DNA from 3 places in the Nocardiopsis sp. NPDC101807 genome. Region 3 is predicted to be linked to each of the others. Evidence: riboswitches for the same ligand, from Rfam matches in the RefSeq annotation. Region 3 holds a riboswitch; each other region holds the start of a gene.
What was found. A riboswitch is a leader RNA that binds a small molecule or an ion and turns the genes downstream of it on or off. The one in region 3 is predicted to bind cobalamin.
Positions count from the first base shown of each region.

Region 1: linked by a shared signal. The riboswitch ahead of ACIRPH_RS19890 (ribonucleoside-diphosphate reductase subunit alpha) and the one ahead of cobN (cobaltochelatase subunit CobN) in region 3 are both predicted to bind cobalamin.
Region 2: linked by a shared signal. The riboswitch ahead of metE (5-methyltetrahydropteroyltriglutamate--homocysteine S-methyltransferase) and the one ahead of cobN (cobaltochelatase subunit CobN) in region 3 are both predicted to bind cobalamin.

Region 1 is NZ_JBIWMK010000006.1:227,583-233,029, reverse strand. Features, by position in the region: gene ACIRPH_RS19895 (ribonucleotide-diphosphate reductase subunit beta) at 1-137, opposite strand, end outside; gene ACIRPH_RS19890 (ribonucleoside-diphosphate reductase subunit alpha) at 273-2,810, opposite strand; cobalamin riboswitch at 2,967-3,158, opposite strand; gene ACIRPH_RS19885 (hypothetical protein) at 3,632-4,204, opposite strand; gene ACIRPH_RS19880 (NYN domain-containing protein) at 4,232-5,447, opposite strand, start outside.
Region 2 is NZ_JBIWMK010000001.1:820,029-825,475, reverse strand. Features, by position in the region: gene ACIRPH_RS03605 (polysaccharide deacetylase family protein) at 1-833, opposite strand, end outside; gene ACIRPH_RS03600 (polysaccharide deacetylase family protein) at 1,022-2,575, opposite strand; cobalamin riboswitch at 2,848-3,009, shown strand; gene metE (5-methyltetrahydropteroyltriglutamate--homocysteine S-methyltransferase) at 3,173-5,447, shown strand, end outside.
Region 3 is NZ_JBIWMK010000009.1:196,677-202,123, reverse strand. Features, by position in the region: gene ACIRPH_RS26025 (ABC transporter substrate-binding protein) at 1-670, shown strand, start outside; gene ACIRPH_RS26020 (FecCD family ABC transporter permease) at 667-1,683, shown strand; gene ACIRPH_RS26015 (ABC transporter ATP-binding protein) at 1,680-2,498, shown strand; cobalamin riboswitch at 2,512-2,651, shown strand; gene cobN (cobaltochelatase subunit CobN) at 2,685-5,447, shown strand, end outside.

The sequences.
Region 1 (5,447 bases), on a different contig from region 3:
TTGAGCGGGAGCAGCTGGTTGACGTCGGCGCGGGCGTTGATCATCGCCTTGTCGTCGACGTTGACGCGCGCGGCGTCGCGTTCGATCTCACCCAGGCCGCTGGTGGCGCTGGCGTTGTTCTCGGAGACTGCGGTCATGCTGGGGTTCTTCCGTTCTCCGGTCGGGCCGGAAAGTCGTTGTCGGGAGCGGGGCGCGGCGCCGCCGCGGGCACGGCCCGGCGGGGTGGCCGGACCGGCCCGGGGCCGCCTGCGGGCGGCCCCGGGCCTCACGCCCTACTGGCAGGCCTCGCACTCGGGGTCGTCGATGGAGCAGGCCTGGCCGTCGACGATCTCGAACTCGTCCTCGACCTCGGTGTTCACGGCCGCGGGAGCCGCGACCGGCTCGGGGACGGGGGCGGGGGCGGGCGCCGGGGCGCCCGGGGTCGCGGCGACCGAGTTGAGGCGGCCGTCGGTGCCCTTGAGCGTGCTCTTCTCCACGTGCGTGGCGCTCTGCGAGCGCAGGTAGTAGGTGGTCTTGAGACCGGAGCGCCACGCGCGGCGGTAGAGGGTGTCGAGCTTCCTGCCGCTCGGGGCCGCCATGTACAGGTTCAGGGACTGGGCCTGGTCGATCCACTTCTGGCGGCGCGATCCCGCGTCCACCAGCCACTCGGGGTCGATCTCGAACGCGGTCGCGTACAGGGCCTTGAGGTCGTCCGGGACGCGGTCGATGGCGCCGAGGCTGCCGTCGTGCATCTTCAGCGCCGAGACCATGTCGTCGTCCCACAGGCCGCGCGCCTTGAGGTCCCGGATCAGGTACGGGTTGACGACGGTGAAGTCGCCGGACATGTTCGACTTGACGTACAGGTTCCGGTAGAGCGGCTCGATCGACTGGCCGACGCCGGTGATGTTGGCGATGGTCGCGGTGGGCGCGATCGCCATGACGTTGGAGTTGCGCATCCCGGTGGACCGCACGCGCTCGCGCAGCGAGTCCCAGTCGAGGGTCTCGCCCCGGTCCATGTCCAGGTCGCCGCCGCGGGAGTCGGCGAGGAGCCGCAGCGAGTCGATCGGCAGGACGCCCCGGCTCCACAGCGAGCCCTCGAAGGACTCGTAGGAGCCGCGCTCGGAGGCCAGCTCCATGGACGCCTCGATGGCGTAGTAGCTGATCAGCTCCATGCTCTCGTCGGCGAACGTCACCGCGCCCTCGGAGGCGAACGGGGTGCGCAGCTTGAACAGGGCGTCCTGGAAGCCCATCAGGCCGAGGCCCACCGGACGGTGGCGCATGTTCGCGCGGCGCGCCTCGGGGATCGTGTAGAAGTTCACGTCGATGACGTTGTCGAGCATGCGCACGGCGGTGCGGACGGTGCGGCGCAGGCGCTCGGCGTCCAGGCCGTCGGGGCCCACGTGCTGGGCCAGGTTGACCGAGCCCAGGTTGCAGACGGCGACCTCGTCGGCGCTGGTGTTCAGCGTGATCTCGGTGCACAGGTTGGAGGAGTGCACGACGCCGACGTGCTGCTGCGGCGAGCGCAGGTTGGACGGGTCCTTGAAGGTGATCCAGGGGTGCCCGGTCTCGAACAGCATGGTCAGCATGCGCCGCCAGAGGTCGACCGCGGGGATCTTCTTGGCGACCTTGATCCGGCCCTCCTCGGCGGCGGCCTCGTACTTCTCGTAGGCCTCGGCGAAGTCGGTGCCGTACTTGTCGTGCAGGTCGGGGACCTCGTCCGGCGAGAACAGGGTCCAGCTGCCGCCCTGCTCCACACGCTGCATGAACAGGTCCGGAACCCAGTTCGCGGTGTTCATGTCGTGGGTGCGGCGGCGGTCGTCGCCGGTGTTCTTGCGGAGGTCGAGGAACTCCTCGATGTCGATGTGCCAGGTCTCCAGGTAGGCGCACACGGCGCCCTTGCGCTTGCCGCCCTGGTTGACCGCGACGGCGGTGTCGTTGGCGATCTTCAGGAACGGGACGACGCCCTGGCTCTTGCCGTTGGTGCCGCGGATGTGCGAGCCGAGGCCGCGCACCGGGGTCCAGTCGTTGCCGAGCCCGCCCGAGTACTTGGACAGCATCGCGTTGTTGCTGATGCCGTGGAAGATGGCCTGGAGGTCGTCGCCGACGGTGGTGAGGAAGCAGGAGGACAGCTGCGCGCGCACCGTGCCGGCGTTGAACAGGGTGGGCGTGGAGGCCATGAAGTCGAACGAGGACAGCAGCTCGTAGAACTCGATGGCGCGGGCCTCGCGGTCGTCCTCCTTGAGGGCCAGCCCCATGGCGACGCGCATGAAGAACGCCTGCGGCAGCTCGTAGCGGACCTCGTCGCTGTGCAGGAAGTAGCGGTCGTAGAGGGTCTGGATGCCGAGGAAGGTGAACTGCTCGTCGCGCTCGGGCCGCAGGGCGGCGCCCAGGCGCTCCAGGTCGAAACCGGCGAGTGCCGGGTCGAGCTGCCCCAGGTCGATGCCGCGGCCGACGTAGGCGGCCAGGTAGGCGGCGTAGCGCTCGCCCATCTCGGACTGCCCGGCGGCGTCGGGGGCGCCGCTGATGAAGGTGAGGGCCTCACGGCGCAGCTTGTCCAGCAGCAGGCGGGCGGCCACGAACGAGTAGTCCGGGTCGACCTCCACGAAGCTGCGGGCGGCCATGACCAGGGCGAGCTCGACCTCGGAGTCGGGGATGCCGGGGTAGAAGCCGCGGCGGGCCTCGGTGAGGACCTTCTCCGCCGAAACACCGGTGAGCCTCGCACAGGCCTCGGTCACGACGTGCTCGATCCGGTCGACGGCGGCGGGGGGCGCGCCCTCGTTGGTCGGCTCGGGCCGAACGGATACGGGCACGGCCTCGACGTCAAGGGTCATACAGCGGCTCCAACCTCGGTAGAAGAGTCCCGGCGGGGAGGGGACACGATGGGCAAGGTGCGCGGCACGCACCGGGGGACCGACGCACCGGGTGCGTGCGGTCGTCCGACCGGTGGGTCGCGGCGGCTCACCCTCGAAGCCCCGTCGTCGGCGCACGCTCACGTGCGCACCGGTGGCAGGTCTTCGGGCTCGTGGGCGGCCTACGCACCGTCGCTTCCCGGGGCCTTCGGGGGTCCCCAGTGCCTGTGACGGCTTCGTTCCCACTTACCGCTGCGGGGCAGCCCCGGCTTCGCACCGGGTTCCCTCTTGCCTCACCCCGAGGGGTGAACCACCAGCGGGACAGATACTACATCTAGGGGGCCCTGCGTTGGAACACCGCAAGATGATGGCGTGTCATCGATTTCTCGGATTCTTCGACGATCGTCGAACACACGCGTGGGCCGTGGTATGAGGGGGCCTCGGACACCCGGTTCAGGGGGATGTCGCTCCTCGTCGGGGCAGCTGGGAGGCGACCGGACACAGCCTAGATCGTCGCCGGGGCTCCCCGGGACCGGGACCGCCTCCGAAGGGGCGGACGAACGCCCGGAACACCGCTTCCGGGGCGGTTCGGACGGCGCCCGGCGAACCGGCGCCGCTGACCACACGGCCGTACCCGTTCCGTTCCGGGCCGGGCCCGGAGCGGTCGGGCGGAGATCGGCGCCCCCGCCGTCCCGGGCGTGTCGGCGGCACGCCCGCACGTCGGAAAGCTCACTCCGCCGGGGTCCGGCGGGAGCGTCCCGGCCCGGAAGGCCGCGCGGGGCGCCGGCGTCCTGCGGCCGTGGTCACTCCTCGTCGAGTCTGCGGTCCAGCCGGTCCTCGGACAGCCCCAGGTCGGTGCGGATGCGGAACCGGATGCGCAGGAGCTCCACCAGGAGGTCGCGGACGTAGGGCGAGGAGGCCCGGTCGAGGAACCGGTGCGCGCCGGCCGTCGCCCACCGCTCGGCGCCCTCCAGGTCGTCGTGCGCGTACAGTGCCTCCGCGACGTGGATGAAGGTCTGGAGACCGGGCGGGTCCTCGCCCTCCAGGCGTTTGAGGTGGGCGTAGGCCTGGTCGACCTCGTCCAGTTGCAGGAGTGCCCCGGCGCTGAGCGCACGGGCGTCGATCACCGTGGCCCCGCCGTCGTCGATCGCCCGCTGGTAGGCCGAGCAGGCGCGCTCGAACTCCTGGGCGATCTCCCACTGCTCCCCCGCGCGCACGAACAGCTCCGCGCGCGAGACCTCGCTCCCCGAGTCGACCCGGTTGGCCAGGTCCAGGAGTTGGGCTGCGACCCGTCCGTGCTCACCGGACCGGACAGCGTGGAATTCCCAACGGTCGAGTTCCGCCGTCGTCACGCGGGTCAACCGCATCGCCCCCATCCCCTACTCGCACTCCCGCGCGCCCTGTCAGGACCTGGCCCGCTCCAGGGCCTGCCAGAACCCCTGGCGCAGTCCGTCACGGACCTCGTCACGCAACAGGTGGTCGATCGGCAGCGAGGAGCCCTGGAGCAGGCGCGCCTCCAGGTCGGAGGGCATCCTGGGCCTGCGGGCGAGTACGGCCTCCACCCACAGGGCGGGCGCCTCGCGAGCGATCGACTCCGCGAAGTCGTTCCCTTCCTTGTGCGCGACATGCACCGCTTCGTCAACGGTATGCGCGGCGGGACGTGTCTGCTGGGGATATCCAGGACTGGGACGGGATTCCTGGTAGCCGCCGGCGCTGAACCGGCTGGCGGGTTCGGGACCAGTAGGTGGCGGCCCCCCGTAGGGGGAGGCTGCCCCACCGCGGTGAGCGGTGTCAGTTTCCGTACTGGTCCCATAGGTAGGGTTTGCGTCGGCCGCTCCCCCGAATCCGGAGCCGTCCCCGCCCCCGTAGCGCGGATCCTGTCGTGGGTCCTGCCGTGGGTCCTGGGGTGGGGCGTTTCTCGGAGGTGGCGCGTGGCCGGATTGGCCGTCCGGTGCGAACGAGCGCTGCGGCCCCGTCCCCGCGGCGAAGGACTGCTGGGGTCCCGTGCCGTTGAAGGAGGGCTGCGCTCCGGTCATCGACCCCGCCCCGGAGGCCGGCCTCCCGGGCATGCCGTAGCCGCTCGGCTCCGCGCCGCGCATCGACGGGTGCCCGTCGGTGACGGGGTAGCCCTGCTGCCCGTTGTGGGAGGGGTGGCCCCCGGTCACCGCGTGGCCGGGGTAGGAGCCGCCGCCGCCCGTGCCGGGCGGGGTCTGCCCGCCGGACGGGAATCCGTTGGCGTCGATGCCGCCCGGCTGCTGGCCGCCGTCGCCCCCCGGGCCGACGAGGTGGTCGCCGCCGCGCTGCTGCGCGAGGGACCTCCGCATGGCGCGCAGCTGGTCCATGGCGCTGCCCTGGGGGACGGGCTGGCCCCCGGTGCCCGCGAACATCGCCTCCAGGCCGCCGCTGGAGGACCCCACGGGGTCGACCCGGGCGCCGCCGGGCTGGGCCGCGACGGGCTGCCGCGGCGTCTCGGGCGCGGAACGGGACCGGCCGTTGGCGAACGGCGTCGTGGTCTTGGCCGCGGTCTCCTGGGAGGAGCCGCTGCTGGAGAGGAGGTTGACGTGCGGGCGCAGGTGGCCCGCCCCGATCTCGATGAGGTCGTCGCACTCCCGGCGCAGG
Region 2 (5,447 bases), on a different contig from region 3:
CGGGCGCGTTCTCCCAGGTCGGACAGGAGGGGCGCGGCCTCCTCCGACGGCACCACGGCGACGATCCGGCCCGGCTCCGACGAGGGCGGGTGGCCGACCACCACCGGGGAGAGGTGGCCGTCGTCGAACTCCACGAGCAGGTCGCCGTCGGAGTTGAACCCCATGGAGTCGTAGGTGCGCACGACGGGGTGCAGCCCTCCCGGGTCCACGTCCCGGTTCCCGGCCAGCTCCTCGCGCACGATCCCGTCGAGCCTTCCCAGGGCGTCGTCGTCCGCCAGGAGCTCCGTCGAGTACGCGGTGTGCCCGGTCTCCGCGTCGTACCAGTACGTTCCGTAGCCCTGGCGCCGACCGTGCAGGTCCTCCTCGGTGCGGACCAGGCGCACGCCCAGGACGCCGCTCCCGGCGCCCACGACCTCCCAGTCGACCGCCAGGCGCACGGGGTCGCGGCTGGCCCCGCGGAAGTCCTGGACCTCGCGGTCCACCTGCTCCGCCAGCCAGGAGGCGAACCCGTCGGCCCCCTCGAACAGCGGGTAGGAGACGTCGATCTCCACCCCGTCCGGCCGGTGGGGGTGGTCGCCGAAGTCCGCGGCGCCGCCGGTCCGCTCGGCGACCTCTTCGCCGGGTTCGTCCAGGAGTACGGTCATCAGCTCCGGGTCGTCGCCCTCCGCCGCGCCGCCCGTGCCGCAGGCGGTGGACAGCAGCAGCGCCGCCGCCGCCGAGCCGGCCCGGAGCGCCGCGCCTCGTGCGGCCTCTCCGGGGCGCCGGGGTCCCGAGCCCCGGTCGGGGCCCCGACGGGGACCGGTCTGGCCAGGACGGACTCGGCTCGTCGACAACACCGGTCTCCCTCATCCCTGCGCGCATGCTTGCGCGGTTGATGGGAGCAACATAGGGGACGGCGTCCGTGCGCCTGTGGCGGTGACCACATGTGGTCACCGCCACAACAGGGGGTGCGGTCCGTGCCCGCCCGGAGCGTCGCGGCCGGGGTCCCCGGGGACCCGTCGGCCCCGGGAGCGGGCCGGCCTCAGGCCGCCTCGCTCCCCTCCGTCTCCCCGCCGTCCCCTTCGGTGTCGGCGGGGGACTCGGGGGCCCCGTCGAGGTAGGTCCGGCCCGGCTCGGTGGCGCCGAGCAGCTGGGAGACGGTGACCATGGTGTAGCCGCGCTCGTCCAGTTCCCGGACGATCGCGCGGGAGGCGTCGACCGTCGTGTCGTGGATGTCGTGCATGAGGATGATCGCCCCGGGGGAGGCGCCGTCGACGGCGCGGTCCGCGACCACCGACGCCTTGCGGTCCTTCCAGTCGTTGGTGTCGATGCTCCACAGGATCTGGGCCAGGCCCATGTCCGCGGTCACCGAGGCGACCCCCTCGTCGGTGGAACCGTAGGGGGGCCTCATGAGGTCCATGGTGTACCCGGTCTCGCGGTACACCAGGGCCTGCACGGTTTCGAGGTCCGAGCGGATCCCGCCCGCGCCGAGCCCGGCCAGGTCGGGGTGGGAGAGGGTGTGGTTGGCCAGTTCGTGGCCCTCCGCGTAGGTGCGCCTCACGGTGCGCGGATCCTCCATGACCGGGTAGCCGGTGACGAAGAACGTCGCGCGGGCGTCGTACTCGGCCAGGATGTCCAGCAGTTCGGGCGTGCGCCCGCCCGGGCCGTCGTCGTAGGTCAGGGCCACGCACTTGGACCCGGGGGCGGAGCAGTCGACGTCCTCGTCCGCGGGGGGCAGGATCCCGGGGGCGGCCGTCTCCCGGCCGCCCTCCTCCTCCCGGGGCGGGGCCGCGACGGCGAAGTCACGGACGCCCCGGGTCGCCGAGCGCAGCGCGCGCTCTCCCAGGTCCGACAGCAGGGGGGCGGCCTCCGAGGCGGCGACCACGGCGTGGGTCCTGCCCTCTCCCACGGGGGCGACCTGTCCCGCGTCGAACTCCACGACGAGGTCGCCGGCGGGGTTGAACCCCACGGAGTCGTACAGCGAGGCGACCGGGTGCACCGCGTCCGGGGCCGCGCTCCCGGGGAGGGCGTCCCGCACGAGGCCGTTCAGCTCCTCCAGTTCGTGCTGGCCGGCGATCAGGGCGGTGGAGGGGTGGGTCGAGCCGGCGAGGGCGTCGTACCAGTAGGTGGTGTATCCCTCACGGGTCCCCTCGGAGTCGGTCTCCTCGCGGGTCACGCGGACCCCGACGATGTCGTCGTTGGCCGCCGTCAGGTTCCACGCGGACTCGAAGGAGACCGCACCGGGGTTGGCCGCCTCGAAGGCGTCCACCTCTGCGGCCAGCGCGCGGTCCAGGAAGTCGCTCAGGGGGGCGGCGTTGGGGACGACCGGGTAGGAGACCTCCACGGCCACCCCGCCCTCGCGGGCGAGCTCGGCCTCGCCCAGGTCCACCACGTCGTCGGGGTCGACCACCGTCAGCCCGTCGGGCTCGCCGGCGGCGGGCGGGTCCGCCTCGGGCCCGCCGTCCGCCGAGTCGGGGCCCGTGTCGCCCACGGGCGCGGAGGCGAGCACGCCGGGCGGGGCGGCGGTCAGCCAGACCAGCCCCGCGACGACCGCCAGCGCGACCGCGATCGTGGACAGGGGGTGATCGGGGGCCATGGTCGGATGGGACTGCTTGTTCACCAGGGGTTCTCCACGTACATCTTCAGACGAACGATCGCGGGGAGCGCGGGGGAGGGCTCGGCCGCGCGACGTTTCATGTCGGTTGTGACGCCGACCGCGCAACAGGGGTTCGCGCCGTTTCCGGCCGGTGGCACAGGGCAGCACGCCGGGTACAGGGGCGGAGGGGTGCTCCCTATACTTGCAGGCGTGGAAGGTACATGCTCCACCCCAGAGCCCGGGCCGCGCCCGGAAGGGGAGGGGTGTGTCGCAAGAGGGAACCCGGTGGGACTCCGGGACTGCCCCGCAGCGGTATGAGGGAACGAACGTCGCCATAAGCACTGGTAATCCGGTCGGAAAGGTCGGAAACCGGGAAGCGGCGGCCAGTAGGAGGACGGCGTCCGCGCCGTCCGCGCCCCCGAGTCCGAAGACCTGCCTCCACCCGGCGGCGCACCCGTGCCGCCGGTGGTCCCGTGCCCCGAGGGAGGGCCGAGGAGCGGCGGCAGGCGACACGCCCACGGCGTGGTCCCCGCGCATGCCCGCGTCCTCGCTCACCCCCGCGGCCGGTACCCGGCTTTCGACGAGGGAGAGAAGCTCATGCCCGTCACCCCCGAGGCCTCCCGGCCGTCCGTGCGCTCCACCGTGCACGGCTACCCCAGGATCGGCCCGAACCGAGAACTCAAGCGCGCCTGCGAGTCGTACTGGAAGGGCGAGACCACCGCGGAGGAGCTGGACGGCATCGCCGCCGACCTGCGCCTGGGCGTCTACGCCCAGCTGCGCGAGGCGGGCGTCGACGACATCCCGTCCAACACGTTCTCGTACTACGACCACGTCCTGGACACCGCGGTCCTGTTCGACCTGGTGCCCTCCCGGTTCACCTCGCCGGCCGCCGCCGGCGACCGCGACGAGGAGCTGCGCCGCTACTTCGCCCTCGCCCGCGGCGAGCAGGGGGCCCCGCCGCTGGAGATGACCAAGTGGTTCGACACCAACTACCACTACCTGGTCCCCGAGCTGTCGCCGAGCACCCGCCCGCGCCTGGTCGGCGACAAGCCCGTCGCCGAGTTCCGTGAGGCGGCCGAGGCGGGTTTCCCGACCCGCCCGGTCCTGGTGGGTCCGCTCACCTTCCTCCTGCTGGCCAAGGCCGCGGACGACGCCCCCGAGGGCTGGCGCCCCGTCGAGCTGCTCGACCAGCTCCTGGACGCCTACGCCCAGCTCCTCGCCGGCCTCTCGGCCGCCGGGGCCGCCGAGGTGCAGCTGGACGAGCCGATCCTCGCCACCGACGAGGGGCGCGCCGCCGTCGGGCTCCTGGAGCGCGTCTACCAGCGCCTGGGCTCCCTCGCCGAGCGTCCCTCGCTCCTGGTCTCGACCTACTTCGGCTCCATCGGGGCTCCCGCCCTGCGGATCCTGAAGGACTCCCCGGTGGAGGCCGTCGGCCTGGACCTGGTCACCGACGGCGAGGGCGTCGACGACCTCGTCAAGGTCTCGGGCCTCGGCGGCACCCGCCTGGTCGCAGGGGTGGTGGAGGGCCGCAACGTCTGGCGGACCGATGTCCCGGCGGCCGTGGCCACGCTGGGCACCCTGCTCGCCCTCACGGACGAGCTGACGGTGAGCACGTCCTGCTCGCTCCTGCACGTGCCGATCGACCTCGACGCGGAGACCTCCCTCGCCCCCGAGCTGCGCGGGGCCCTGGCCTTCGCCAAGCAGAAGGCGTACGAGACGGCCCTCCTCGGCCGCGTCCTCTCGGAGGGGGCCGAGGCCGAGTACGCGGCGGGCGGCGCCGGCGGCGGCCCGGCCTTCACGGACGCCCGCGTGCGCGCCCGCCTGGACGCCCTGGGCCCGGACGCCTATGAGCGCCCCCAGGACAGGGGCGCCCCCACGGACACGCCGTTGACCACGACCACCATCGGGTCGTTCCCCCAGACCGCGGAACTGCGCCGCGCCCGCGCCGCGCACCGGCGGGGCGCGCTGGCGGAGGACGCCTACACGCGGATCCTCCGCACGGAGATCGACCGGGTCGTCGCGCTCCAGGAGGAGATCGGGCTGGACGTGCTCGTGCACGGCGAGCCCGAGCGCAACGACATGGTCCAGTACTTCGCCGAGCAGCTGGAGGGCTACGCCACCACCGAGAACGGCTGGGTGCAGTCCTACGGTTCGCGGTGCGTCCGCCCGCCGATCCTGTTCGGCGACGTCTCGCGCCCCGAGCCGATGACCGTCGAGTGGATCACCTACGCCCAGTCGCGCACCGACAAGCCGGTCAAGGGCATGCTGACCGGTCCCGTGACCATGCTCGCCTGGTCGTTCGTGCGCACCGACCAGCCGCTGGGCGACACCGCCCGCCAGGTGGGCCTGGCCCTGAGGGACGAGGTCGCCGACCTGGAGCGCGCGGGCATCCGCCACATCCAGGTGGACGAGGCGGCCCTGCGCGAGCTCCTGCCGCTGCGCGAGGAGCAGCGCGCCGCCTACCTGGACTGGGCGGTGAACTCCTTCCGCCTGGCCACGTCCGGTGTGTCGCCGTCCACGACGATCCACACGCACATGTGCTACTCGGAGTTCGGCCTCATCGTCGGCGGCATCGAGGCGCTGGACGCCGACGTGACCAGCGTCGAGGCCGCCCGCTCCCGGATGGAGCTGGTGGAGGACCTGGGCCGCCGCGGCTACAAGCGGGGGATCGGGCCCGGCGTGTACGACATCCACTCACCCAGGGTGCCGTCCGTGGAGGAGATCGAGGGCTCGCTGCGGCTGGCCGTCGCGCACATCGACGCCGGGAGCCTGTGGGTCAACCCCGACTGCGGTCTCAAGACGCGCGGCTACGCCGAGGCGGAGCAGGCCCTGCGCAACATGGTGGAGGCCGCCCGCCGGGTGCGCGCCGACC
Region 3 (5,447 bases):
CTCCTTCGTCTCCACGCTCGGCGCCGGCGGCGTCGCCACCCGCGAACAGTTCGAGGAGCTGGGCGTGCCCTCGTACGTCTCCCCGACCGACTGCGCCACGGGCAAGGACAACGAGGGCGGCGGGGACGGCTCCCGGAGCGAGCCGCTCACCCTGGACGCCGTCTACGGCGAGATCCACGACCTGGCCGAGATCTTCGGGGTGGAGGAGCGCGGGGAGGAGCTGGTCGGGGAACTCCGTGACCGGGTGGACGCCGCGACCGAGGAGCTGGAGGTCGAGGACGTCTCCCTCATGTACTGGTTCGCCAACGCGCAGTCGCCCTACCTCGCGGGCTGCTGCGGCGCCCCCGGCGCCATCACCAGCGCCGTCGGCGCGCAGAACGCCTTCGACGACACCCACAGCGAATGGCCCCAGATCAACTGGGAGACCGTCGCGGACCGCGACCCCGACGTCATCGTGCTCGGCGACCTGACCCGCGACTCCCAGACCGCGGAGAGCGCGGCGGCCAAGATCGCGTTCCTGGAGGACAACCCGGCCACCCGCAACCTCACCGCCGTGCGGGAGGAGCGGTACGTCCTGCTCAGCGGCCAGGCGATGAACCCCTCGATCCGCACGGTCGAGGGCATCGAACTGGTCGCCGACGGTCTGCGCGAGCTCGGGTACGTCCGTTGAGGGGTGCGCGCCCGGCGCTGCTCCTCACCTCCGGCCTGCTGCTCCTCGGCCTGTCGGTCTCGGTCGCCGTCACCATCGGGCCCGCCGACATCACCCCCGCCGAGGTCTGGAGGTCGGCCGCCGCCCGGTTCGGGTGGGGTGAGAGCCCTCTGACGCAGCTGCGCGAGGGCATCGTGTGGAACCTGCGCATGCCCCGCACCCTGCTCGCCGCGGTCTGCGGGGCCGGCCTGGCCGTGTGCGGCGCGGTCATGCAGTCCCTGCTCCGCAACCCGCTGGCGGACCCCTTCGTGCTCGGGGTCTCCTCCGGCGCCTCCACCGGGGCGGTCCTCGTGACCGTGCTCGGCTGGGGCGTCGGAGCGGTCTCGCTCCCGGCGGGGGCCTTCGCGGGCGCCCTGCTCTCCTTCGGCATGGTGATGGTGCTCAGCCACAGCCTCGGAGGGAGCATGGACCGCGTCGTGCTGTCCGGGGTCGCGGCCATGCAGCTGTTCTCGGCGCTGACCTCGTTCATCGTGCTGACCTCGGCGGACGCCGACACCACGCGCGCGGTGCTGTTCTGGCTGCTGGGCTCCCTCAGCGGCGCCGGGTGGACCGACGTGCTCCTGTGCGCCGCGGTGCTGTGCCTCGTGCTCGCCGTCTGCCTCGCCCACACCACCACCCTGGACGCCTTCGCGTTCGGCGAGGAGGCCGCGGCGAACCTGGGCGTCCGGGTGGGCCGGGCCCGCACGCTGCTGCTGAGCGCCACCGCGCTGCTCACGGCGGTGCTGGTCAGCTCCACCGGCGCGATCGGTTTCGTGGGGCTGGTCCTGCCGCACGCCGCACGGGCCCTCACCGGTTCCTCCCACGCCCGGCTCCTGCCGGTCACCGCGCTGGCGGGGGCGGTCTTCCTGGTGTGGGTGGACACGGTCGCCCGGACCGCGCTGGACCCGCAGGAGATCCCGGTGGGGGTGGTCACCTCCCTCATCGGGGTGCCCGCCTTCGTCGCCGTGCTGTACCGAGTGAGGAGGAAGACGTGAACCACCCCGTCCAGGCCCCCGGGGAGGGGCTGCGCGCCGACCGGGTCAGCCTCGGGATCGGCGGCCGGCTCGTGCTCGACGGCGTCACCCTCGCCACCCGCCCCGGCGAGACCGTCGGACTGCTGGGCCCCAACGGTTCGGGCAAGTCCACCCTGCTGCGGCTGCTCGCCGGGGTGCTCGGTCCCTCCGCCGGGGTGGTCACCCTGGACGGCCGGCCGCTGGACCGGGTCGGCCGCCGGGCCGTGGCACGGCGCGTGGCCGCCGTCCAGCAGCAGGCGCACACCCAGACCGAGCTGACGGTCCGCGAGGTGGTGGCCCTGGGTCGCATCCCGCACCGCCGGTCCTGGACGCCCATGACCGCGGCCGACCTGGAGGCCGTGGCGCGGGCGCTGGAGCGCACCGGACTGGCGGACCGGGCCGACCAGTCCTGGCACACCCTGTCCGGCGGCGAGCGCCAGCGCGCCCAGATCGCCCGGGCCCTGGCCCAGGAACCCGGCGAGCTCCTGCTCGACGAACCCACCAACCACCTCGACATCCAGTACCAGCTCGACCTGCTGGAGCTGGTCACGGGCCTGCCGGTGACCACCGTGGTCGCCCTGCACGACCTCAACCTGGCGGCGATGTACTGCGACCGCCTGGTCGTGCTCCGGGAGGGCCGGGCGGTCGCCGGGGGCACACCCTCCGAGGTCCTGACCTCCGACCTCATCGGAGAGGTGTACGGGGTCCCGGCCGAGGTCACCCCGGGGACCGACGGCCCGGTGGTCCGCTTCCTGCGCCGGGGCCGCGTCACCCCGGGGCGGGCCGGCCGCTCCTGACGTCCCCGCCGGGACCGGAGGAGGGGCTCCCGGCTACAGTGTGAATCCTTTGCTCGTGGTACAGGAACCCGGTGCGAGTCCGGGGCGGTTCCGCCACTGTGACACCCCGATGAGGGGTGCAGCCAGACACTGGCCCGGGCAGTCCGACCGCCGACGGGGCGAGAACCCCGAGGGAGGAGCCCGGCCATGACGGTCCGGATCGCTCTGCTGTCCACGTCCGACACCGATCTGCTGTCCGCGCGGGCCAGCGGCGCCGCCTACCTGTGGGCCAACCCGTCCCGCGCCTCCGACGCCGAGCTCACCGGCGCCGTCGGGCGCGCCGACCTCGTGGTGGTGCGCCTGCTGGGCTCCTCGCACGACCTGTGGCCCGGCCTGGCCGCAGTCCGCGAGCGGGGCACGCCCCTGGTGGTCCTCAGCGGCGAGCAGCAGCCCAGCGCCGAGCTCATGGAGCACTCCACCGTGCCCGTCGGGGTGGCGACCGAGGCCCACCGCTACCTCGCCGAGGGCGGTCCGGCCAACCTCGGCCGCCTGCACGCCTTCCTGTCGGACACCGTGCTGCTGACCGGCGAGGGGTTCGAGCCCCCGGCGGCGCTTCCGCCGTGGGGCTTCGCCGAGCGCGAGCTGCCGCACGACCCGGGGCTGCCCAAGGTGGGCATCCTCTACTACCGGGCCCACGAGGCGGGCGGCAACACCGCGTTCGCGCACGCCCTGGCCGACGCCGTCGACGCGACCGGCCGGGCCGTGGGCGTCCCCGTCTTCGCCGGGTCGTTGCGCTCGGCCCCCGACGACCTCTACGAGGCGCTCGGCGGCTTCGACGCCCTGGTGGTCACGGTCCTCGCGGCGGGCGGCACCGTGCCCGCGTCCGCCGGCGCGGGCGGCGACGACGAGGCCTGGGACGTGGAGCGCATGGCCGCCCTGGACGTCCCCGTCCTCCAGGGACTGTGCCTGACCAGCTCACGCGAGGACTGGGAGGCATCCGACGACGGGGTCACCCCGCTCGACTCGGCCACCCAGATCGCCATCCCCGAGTTCGACGGCCGCATCATCACGGTGCCGTTCTCCTTCAAGGAGATCGACGGCGACGGGCTGCCCCGCTACGTCGCCGACCCCGAGCGCTGCACACGGCTGGCCGGGATCGCCGCCGCCCACGCCCGGCTCCGGCACGTGCCGCCCGCCGAGAAGCGGATCGCCGTGGTCCTGTCCGCCTATCCCACCAAGCACGCGCGCATCGGCAACGCCGTCGGGCTCGACACCCCCCGCTCCCTGGTGCGCCTGCTGCGCCGCCTGCGCCAGGAGGGCTACGACCTGGGCGGACCCGACGCCCTTCCCGGCCTGGACCTGCCCGACGAGACGGAGGCGGGCGACGCCCTGATCCACGCCCTGATCGAGGCGGGCGGCCAGGACGAGGACTGGCTGACCTCCGTCCAGCTCACCGAGGCCCACGTACGCATCACCCCCGAGCAGTACGCCGCCTGGACCCGGGACCTGGACCCGGCCCTGAAGGAGGCGATGACCGAGGCGTGGGGCGCCGCACCCGGCGAGCTGTACGTGAACGACCAGGGCGAACTCGTGCTGGCCGCCCTCCGGGCGGGCAACGTCGTCGTCCTGGTGCAGCCTCCGCGCGGTTTCGGCGAGAACCCGATCGCGATCTACCACGACCCCGACCTGGCCCCCAGCCACCACTACCTGGCGGCCTACCGCTGGCTGGAGCACGGGTTCGGCGCGCACGCCGTCGTGCACCTGGGCAAGCACGGCTCCCTGGAGTGGCTGCCCGGGAAGAACGCCGCGCTCTCCGCCGGCTGCGCCACCGACGCGGCCCTGGGGGATCTCCCGCTGGTCTACCCGTTCCTGGTCAACGACCCGGGGGAGGGGGCCCAGGCCAAGCGCCGCGCCCACGCCACGGTCGTCGACCACCTCATCCCCCCGATGGCCCGGGCGGAGAGCTACGGCGACATCGCGCGCCTGGAGCAGCTCCTCGACGAGCACGCCAACATCGCGGCGATGGACCCGGCCAAGCTGCCCGCGGTCCGCGGCGAGATCTGGGCCCTGATGCGCGCCGCCGAGATGCACCGCGACCTGGGTCTGGACGAGCGGCCCGACGACGAGGAGTTCGACGACTTCCTGCTGCACGTCGACGGCTGGCTGTGCGAGATCAAGGACACCCAGATCCGCGACGGCCTGCACGTGCTGGGGGCGGCGCCGGAGGGCACGGCCCGGGTGAACCTGGTCCTGTCCGTGCTCCGCGCCGCCCAGGTCTGGGGAGGCGTGGGAGGTGCGGTGCCCGGCCTGCGCGCCGCCCTCGGCCTCAAGGAGGACGCGCCCACCCAGGAGGTCGACGCGGTGGAGGCGCTGGCCCGCGGCCTCGTCGAGCGCATGGAGGCCGCCGGATGGGACCCCGCCGCCGCGGAGGGCGTGCACGACGACCCCGGGGTGCGCCGCGTCCTGGAGTTCGCCGCCGAGCAGGTGGTGCCCCGGCTGGCCCGCACCACCGACGAGATCGACCACGCCCTGCACGCCCTGAACGGCGGCTTCGTCCCGGCGGGCCCGTCCGGCTCCCCGCTGCGCGGACTGGTCAACGTGCTGCCGACCGGCCGCAACTTCTACACGGTCGACCCGCGCGCGGTCCCCTCCCGGCTCGCCTGGCAGACCGGCCAGGCCATGGCCGAGTCCCTGCTGCGCCGCCACCTGGACGAGACCGGCGCCTACCCGGAGTCGGTCGGCCTGTCGGTGTGGGGCACCTCCGCGATGCGCACCTCCGGCGACGACATCGCCGAGGTCCTGGCCCTGCTCGGGGTCCGGCCCGAGTGGGACGAGGCCTCCCGGCGGGTCGGCCGGCTCCACGTGGTGCCGCTGGAGGAGCTGGGGCGCCCGCGCATCGACGTCACGGTGCGCATCTCCGGCTTCTTCCGCGACGCCTTCCCGCACGTGGTCGCCATGCTGGACGACGCG